2 regions of the Actinomadura napierensis genome follow, and region 1 is predicted to be linked to the other one. Evidence: riboswitches for the same ligand, from Rfam matches in the RefSeq annotation. Region 1 holds a riboswitch; the other holds the start of a gene.
What was found. A riboswitch is a leader RNA that binds a small molecule or an ion and turns the genes downstream of it on or off. The one in region 1 is predicted to bind glycine.
Positions count from the first base shown of each region.

Region 1 (4,098 bases):
CGGCACTGGCCGCGTTGGTGCCGTGCGCCGAGGACGGGATCAGGCAGACGTCGCGGTGCTCGTCGCCGCGCGAGGCGTGGTAACCGCGAATGGCGAGCAGCCCTGCCAGTTCGCCCTGCGAGCCGGCGTTGGGCTGGACGGACACCTTCGCGTACCCGGTGATCTCGGCGAGCGCGTCCTCCAGCTCGCCGATCAGCTCGACGTAGCCGGCGGCCTGGTCGAGCGGCGCGAACGGGTGGATGTTCGCGAACTCCGGCCAGGTGATGGGCTCCATCTCGGCGGTGGCGTTCAGCTTCATCGTGCAGGAGCCGAGCGGGATCATCGAGCGGTCGAGCGCGATGTCCTTGTCCTGGAGCCGGCGCAGGTAGCGCAGCATCGCGGTCTCGGAGCGGTGCGCGTGGAAGACCGGGTGGGTCAGGTAGGGGCTCTCGCGGCGCAGGCCGTCCGGGATCGCCTCCTCGGCGCCGGCGACCTCGGCGGGCACCCCGAACGCCTCCAGGACGGCGGTGACGTGCTCGGGCAGCGTCGTCTCGTCGCAGGCGACGGCGACGAGGTCGGCGCCGGACGGCCGCAGGTTGATCCCGCGCTCGCGGGCGGCCTCGGCGACCTCGGCGGCCCGGCCGGGGACGCGGGCGAGGACGGTGTCGAAGAAGGCGCCGTGGACGATCTCGACGCCGCCGGCGCGCAGCCCCGCGGCGATCTCGGCGGCGCGGCGGTGCGTCCGCTGGGCGATGGCGGCGAGCCCCTCCGGCCCGTGGTAGACGGCGTACATGCTCGCCATCACGGCCAGGAGGACCTGCGCGGTGCAGATGTTGCTGGTGGCCTTCTCGCGGCGGATGTGCTGCTCGCGGGTCTGCAGGGCCAGGCGGTAGGCGGTGGCGCCGTCGGCGTCGACGGACACGCCGACGAGGCGTCCGGGCAACTGCCGCTGGATGCCCTCGCCGACCGCCATGTAGCCGGCGTGCGGGCCGCCGAACCCGTAGGGGACGCCGAACCGCTGCGCGGAGCCCACGGCGATGTCGGCGCCGGACTCGCCCGGCGGCCGCAGCAGCGTCAGGGCGAGCAGGTCGGCGGCGACGACGACCTTCGCGCCGCGCTCGTGCGCCTGCGCGGCGAGCGGCTCCAGGTCGCGGACGACGCCCGACGCTCCCGGGTACTGCAGCAGGACGCCGAAGAAGTCGCCGTCCGGCAGACCGCCGGACAGGTCCGCGGTGACGACCTCGATGCCGAGCGGGACCGCCCGGGTCCGCACGACCTCGATCGTCTGCGGGAGCGCGTCGGCGTCCACCAGGAACGTCCCGGGCTCCTTGCGCTTGGACACGCGGTGCGCGAGGGCCATGGCCTCGGCGGCGGCGGTGCCCTCGTCCAGCATGGAGGCGTTGGCGACCGGCAGGCCGGTCAGGTCGGCGACGACCGTCTGGAAGTTCAGCAGCGCCTCGAGGCGGCCCTGCGAGATCTCCGGCTGGTAGGGCGTGTAGGCGGTGTACCAGCCCGGGTTCTCCAGCACGTTGCGCAGGATCACGCCCGGCGTCGTCGTCCCGTGGTAGCCGAGTCCGATCATCGAGGTGAGCACGGTGTTGCGGGACGCCAGCTCGCGCAGCCGGGCCAGCGCGGCGGTCTCGCTCAGCGCGGGCGGCAGCTCCAGCGGCCGGGAGGTGCGGATCCCGGCCGGGACGGCGTCGCCGATCAGCGCCTCGGCGCCGGAGTAGCCGATGGCGGCCAGCATCCGGGCCCGCTCGTCCGGGGACGGGCCGACATGGCGGTCGGCGAACGTGGAACGGGCATCCTGCGGCGAGGCCACGGGCGCGAAGAACTGGGCGGTCATGGAGAGCCTCCTGGCTGCTGCGGTCGCTCAGGGCCGCCGCCGGCTACGGCCGGCGGCCGGTCTCCCCCTCTGTCATCGGCACCTGAGAGCTTCCCCCGCGCAGCGGGATTTCCCCTTCGGTGAGCCGCCCTCCCCGGTCAGGGGGATCGGCGCCTGCTTTCCAGAGGTGCCTCGCCCGAGCGGTCCTTTTGCCTGAGAGGTTCCGGGGAGGTTGCCCCTTCGGCGCCCCACGCTGGCCGCGTGGGGTCTCTCCCGCACAGGGTCGACGGCATGTCCGGAACAAACCCTACCCAACCATCGCCCCGGCGATCGTCGCGCGCCCCCGCCCGCCGTCGCGACGGCGGCGCGTCCCGCCGCGCGGAACCGGGGTGATGGACGGCCCGGGCATCTACCGGCAAGTACGATGTGCACAGCTCACCGGGGCGGGACGGGCCGCGGCGCCGTCCAGGCGGCCGGCCGGGCCGGGGGCCGCCGCTCGACGGCGCCCCGCCGGCCCTGGGACGCTGATCACGATGGCGGACGGTCAGGGCGGCGATACGGCGGTGACACAGACCCACGGCGGGGCGGTGCGCCCGTCGACGGGCGCCACCGCCGGCGTCCCCGTGGACGAGCCCGCCCAGCCGGACCGGATCCGCCGGTCCGGCGACGCGATCAGGTTCGGGGTCTCCTGCGTTGGGCTCGCGGCGGTGATGCTGCTGGTGTCGATCGCCCAGCAGACCACGCACGGGCTGCAGACCGACATCGCGCAGGGCACCGCGCACGCCCCCCGCATGCTGCTGTCGCTGGCCACCCTCGCCTCCAGCTTCGGCGTGCTGACCGCGCCGATCGCGTTCGCGGTCGAGCGGATGTTCCGCAAGGACGGCATGCGGGTGGCGATCGCGCTGCTGGCCGCCGTGATCGCGTTCGGCGTCACGGTCGGCCTGGACGACTGGGTGACCAGCGCGGCGCCCGGCGGGGTGCTGGACTCGCTGATCTGGGGCGGCACCAGCACCGCGCCGGTGCACACCGACATCGCGCCGGTGATCGCGTTCGTCACGGCGGTCGGGATGGCGGGCCGGACCCGCTGGCAGGCGGTGACGTGGACGTTCATCGGGCTGGCCGCGCTGACCGGGCTCACCGCGTCGTACGCGTCCGTCGCGGCGCTCGCCGCCACCTACCTGCTCGGCCGCGCGATCGGCTACGGCACCCTGTACGCGGCCGGCACGCCGAACCCGCGGCCGTCCGGGACGGCGGTGGTCTCCACGCTGGAGCGGCTGGGGCTGTCCCCGCGCCGCGCCGCCCGCCTCGACGACCCCGGTGAGACGGGCCAGGACCGCCGCTACGGCGTCCTGCTCGACCGGGACGGCGAAAAGGACCGCGCAGCGCGGCGGACCGGCCCGTGGGACCTGGAGGTCCGGGTCCTGGACCGCGACCAGCAGACCGCCGGGCTGCTGTACCGGATGTGGCGGACGCTGCGGCTCAGCCGCACCACCACGGGACGGGCGCTGCGCCCGCTGCGCCGCTCCCTGGAGCTCGAGTCCCTGATGGCGTACGCGGTGGACGCCGCGGGCGCGCGCACGCCGCGGCTCGTGGGGACGTCCGAGGTCGGCACGGAGGCGGCGCTGCTGGCCTTCGAGCACGTGCCGGGGCGGCGGCTCGCGGACGTCCCGGGCGACGAACTCACCGACGGGATGCTCGCCGACGCGTGGCGGCAGTTCCGGCGGCTGCAGGAGGGCCGGCTCGCGCACCGGCGGCTGGAGGACGACACGGTCCTCGTCGGCGACGACGGCCGCGTGTACCTCACCGACATGCGGTCCGGGGAGATCGCCTCCGGCGACCTCGCGTTGCTGCTGGACCTGGCGCAGCTGCTCACCACCGTGGCCCTGCACGCGGGCCCCGAGCGCGCCGTGCGGACCGCCGCGTCCGTGCTCGGCGAGGACGCGCTCGCCGCGGCGGTCCCGCTGCTGCAGCGGGTGGCGCTGTCGCGGGCGACGCGGACGGCGCTGCGCCGCGACCGGGACCTGCTCACCCGGATCCGGGAGCAGATCGTCGCGCTGAAGCCGGAGACCGAGGCGGCGCCGGTCCGGCTGGAGCGCTTCCGGCCCCGGACGATCTTCAGCATCGTCGGCCTGTCGGTCGCCGGGTACATCGTGATCCCGCAGGTCGGCAGCCTCGACTTCGCGCACCTGCTGTCGACGGCGACCTGGCACTGGGTGTTCATCGCGCTCGCCGCGTCGGCGGCGACCTACCTCGCGGCGGCGTACATGCTGCTGGGGTTCGTGCCGGAGCGGCTG
Region 1 covers NZ_BAAAMR010000162.1:7,204-11,301, reverse strand. The annotation lists gene gcvP (aminomethyl-transferring glycine dehydrogenase) at 1-1,825, opposite strand, end outside; glycine riboswitch at 1,885-1,995, opposite strand; glycine riboswitch at 1,996-2,090, opposite strand; gene ABD296_RS45655 (lysylphosphatidylglycerol synthase transmembrane domain-containing protein) at 2,368-4,098, shown strand, end outside.

Region 2 (4,098 bases), on a different contig from region 1:
TCGACCATCCGGACGTCCGCAAGATCGTCTTCACCGGCTCGACGCGGGTCGGCAAGGAGATCATGCAGGCGTGCGCGCCCGGCGTGAAGCGGCTGACGCTGGAGCTCGGCGGCAAGTCCGCGAACATCGTGTTCGCGGACGCCGACCTGGAGAAGGCCGCCGCGACCGCCCCGTACGCGGTGTTCGAGAACGCCGGCCAGGACTGCTGCGCCCGTTCCCGGATCCTGGTGGAACGTCCCGTCTACGACCGGTTCCTCGAACTGCTCGAACCGGCCGTGCACGGCGTCGCCGTCGGCGACCCGCGCGATGACAAGACCGAGGTCGGGCCGCTGATCAGCGCCGCGCACCGGGACCGGGTCGCCTCCTACGTGCCCGACGGCGCGCCCGTCGTGATCCGCGGTTCGGCGCCCGAGGGCCCCGGGTTCTGGTTCCCGCCGACCGTCCTCGCCTCCCCGGACTACGCGACCCTGCCGGCCTGGCACGACGAGGTGTTCGGGCCGGTCGTCGCCGTCGTCCCGTTCGAGGACGAGGCCGACGCGTACCGGATCGCCAACGACACCCCCTACGGGCTGTCCGGCTCCATCTGGACCCGCGACATCGGCCGCGCCCTGCGCGCCTCCCGCGCCGTCGAGGCCGGGAACCTGTCGGTGAACTCCCACTCGTCCGTGCGGTACTGGACGCCGTTCGGCGGGTTCAAGCAGTCCGGCCTCGGCCGCGAGCTGGGCCCGGACGCGCTCGGCGCGTTCACCGAGACCAAGAACGTCTTCATCGCGAGCGAGTAGCCCCCGCAAGTTTCGGTCAGTGACAGGAGAGAGAGCAGCATGCAGCGTCTGGAAGGCCGGGTGGCCGTCGTGACCGGCGGCGCCAGCGGCATCGGCCTGGCCACCGCGCGCCGTTTCACCGAAGAGGGCGCGAAGGTCGTCGTGGCCGACGTCGACGAGACCGCCGGCAAGAGCGCCGCCGAGGAGCTCGGCGGCCTGTTCGTCAAGGTGGACGTGACCGGCGAGGACGAGGTCAAGGCCCTCTACCGGACGGTCCGGGACGCCTACGGGCGCATCGACGTCGCGTTCAACAACGCCGGGATCTCCCCGCCCGACGACGACTCGATCCTGGAGACCGGCCTGGACGCCTGGAAGCGCGTCCAGGACGTCAACCTGACCAGCGTCTACCTGTGCTGCAAGCACGTCATCCCGTACATGCTGGAGCAGGGCAAGGGGTCGATCATCAACACGGCGTCGTTCGTGGCGGTGATGGGCGCGGCGACCTCGCAGATCTCCTACACCGCGTCCAAGGGCGGCGTCCTGGCGATGTCCCGGGAACTGGGCGTGCAGTTCGCGCGGCAGGGCGTCCGCGTGAACGCGCTGTGCCCCGGACCCGTGAACACCCCCCTCCTCCAGGAGCTGTTCGCCAAGGACCCGGAGCGGGCCGCGCGGCGCCTCGTCCACGTCCCGGTGGGGCGCTTCGCCGAGGCGTCGGAGATCGCGGCGGCGGTCGCGTTCCTGGCGTCGGACGACGCGTCGTTCATCACGGCGTCGGAGTTCCTGGTGGACGGCGGCATCTCCGGGGCCTATGTGACGCCGCTCTAGAGCGCCCGTTATGAGGTGCGGTGCTAAGCGAACCGCGTTTTCTTGGCATGCGCGTCGGTATGCGCGCGCACGGTTTTCTGCGCATCATGGCGCTTTCCATCCCGGTCCCTGGAGAAGTGATCCCTGTGAAGCGCAGTCTCGTGGCGGTCCTGGCGTTGTCGCTCGCGCTCGGCGGATGCGGCGGCTCGGACGGCAAGAAGGACTCGGCCGCGTCCGGTTCCCCGGCCTCCTCCCCGGCGACGGCACCGGCGCCGTCCGGGACGTCCGACGGGTCCGGCGGCTCGGCCGGCGGCGGCGCGAGCGCCGTGCCGACCGCCCCGGGCGGCGGGACGGCGGCGGCCGCCAAGAAGTTCAACGACTGCGTGCGCAAGCAGGGCGTGACGATGCCCAGCCCGCACCCGAGTTCTACGCCGTCCAAGGCCGAGCTGGCCAAGATCAAGGCGGCGCTGCAGACGTGCGTGAAGGCGATGTCCGGCACCCCCGCGGCGACGCCCAAATAGACACCCGCCCATTGCATCGCCCTCGGCGGTCGGGCCTGGGGGCTCGCTGCGCGATCAAGTCCTCGCAGGCTCGAACTTGGCTTCGCACGCGATCGCAACGCCTGAGGCCGGCACGCCGCCGAGCCCGCGTGCGGAGCCGGCGTCGGGCGCTGGTGGCATGGCGTTGCCGCTGCTAGCCTTGCGCGCAGCCGTTAATCCCGTGCGGGAGAGTCCTACGCAGCCGGTGTGGGACGCCGAAGGAGCAAATCCTCCCCGGAACCTCTCAGGCCCATGGACCGCACGGAGCAGGCGACCTCTGGAAAGCGGGGACGCGTTCCCCCGCCGAAGGTGAAAGCCCGCGCCGCGTCCCGTACCGGGGCGGCGGGTGAAGCTCTCAGGCGCCGATGACAGAGGGGGAGGCACCGATACGCCCGGTGCGCGAGTGGGACGATGGACCACGCGCGCCCGTGACGAAGGAGCCGAACCGATGTCCGCCGATCCGTCCTCGAAGGCCGCGAAGAAGACGCCGCTGCACGACGTCCACCAGGACCTCGGCGCGAATCTCGTCGACTTCGCCGGCCATCTGATGCCGCTGCGCTACGCGAGCGAGACCGCCGAGCACCAGGCCGTCCGCACCGGCGCGGGGCTGTTCGACCTGTCCCACATGGGAGAGATCTTCCTGTCCGGTCCGGGCGCGGCCAACGCGCTCGACTACGCGCTGGTCGGGAACCTGTCGCCGATGGCGGTGGGCAAGGCCCGCTACACGATGATCTGCGATCCGGACGGCGGCGTCCTGGACGACCTGATCGTCTACCGGCTGGCGGACGAGACGTGGATGGTCGTCGCGAACGCGTCGAACGTCGCGGTCGTCCGGGAGGCGCTGACCGAGCGGGCCGCGGGCTTCGAGGCCGCCGTGGACGACCGCTCCGACGCCTACGCGCTGATCGCCCTGCAGGGCCCGCGGGCGCAGGCGATCCTGGAGGGGTTCACCGGCGCGCCGCTCGCCGACCTGCGCTACTACGCGATCCTCGCCGACCGCGTCGCCGAGGTGGACGCCCTCATCGCCCGTACCGGCTACACCGGCGAGGACGGCTTCGAGCTGTTCGTCGACGCGTCCGACGCCGTCGCGCTGTGGAAGGCGCTGGCCGCGGTCGACGGGGTGGTGCCCGCCGGGCTGTCGGCGCGGGACACGCTGCGGCTGGAGGCGGGCATGCCGCTGTACGGCAACGAGCTGACCGCGGAGACCACCCCGTTCGAGGCCGGCCTCGGACGTGTCGTCAAACTCGAGAAGGCGGTCGACTTCGTCGGCAAGGCCGCCCTGGCGGCGCAGGCGCAGACCCCCGCGGGCCGTAGGCTCGTGGGACTGGTGGCGCGCGGGCGTCGCGCGCCCCGGAAGGGGTACCAGGTCGTCACGTCCGGCGGCACGCCGTGCGGTGTGGTGACGAGCGGTGCCCCGTCGCCCACACTGGGCAGGCCGATCGCCATGGCCTACCTCGACAGCGGCGTCGAGGAGACCGGCCTCGCCGTGGATGTGCGCGGCAGGCAGGAGCCGGTCGACGTGGTCGCACTGCCGTTCTACAAGCGTTCCTGAAAGAGAGAAAAAGACGTGAGCGTTCCGGAGCAGCTCCGCTACAGCGAAGAGCACGAGTGGGTGGCCGGCCTCGGCCCTGCTGGTTCAGAAGCAGAGGACGGCATCGTCACGGTCGGCATCACCGCGCACGCCGCCGACGCGCTCGGCGAGATCGTCTACCTCGAGCTGCAGCCCTCCGAGGGCGACAACGTCGAGGCCGGCGAGCCGTGCGGGGAGATCGAGTCGACCAAGTCGGTCAGCGACCTGTTCTCGCCGGTCAGCGGCGAGATCACCGCGATCAACGGCGCGGTGGTGGACGAGCCCAAGGTGATCAACGACGACCCGTACGGCGAGGGCTGGATCTTCAAGGTGCGGATCTCCGACGAGCCGGGCGACCTGCTGGACGCCGAGTCCTACGACAAGCTGATCGAGGAGAGCTGACGTGGGTCTGCATGACTCCCTC
Region 2 covers NZ_BAAAMR010000074.1:27,108-31,205, reverse strand. The annotation lists gene ABD296_RS33225 (aldehyde dehydrogenase family protein) at 1-782, shown strand, start outside; gene ABD296_RS33220 (3-oxoacyl-ACP reductase) at 822-1,586, shown strand; gene ABD296_RS33215 (hypothetical protein) at 1,712-2,086, shown strand; glycine riboswitch at 2,279-2,374, shown strand; glycine riboswitch at 2,379-2,479, shown strand; gene gcvT (glycine cleavage system aminomethyltransferase GcvT) at 2,553-3,656, shown strand; gene gcvH (glycine cleavage system protein GcvH) at 3,672-4,076, shown strand; gene ABD296_RS33200 (serine hydroxymethyltransferase) at 4,078-4,098, shown strand, end outside.
Region 2: linked by a shared signal. The riboswitch ahead of gcvT (glycine cleavage system aminomethyltransferase GcvT) and the one ahead of gcvP (aminomethyl-transferring glycine dehydrogenase) in region 1 are both predicted to bind glycine.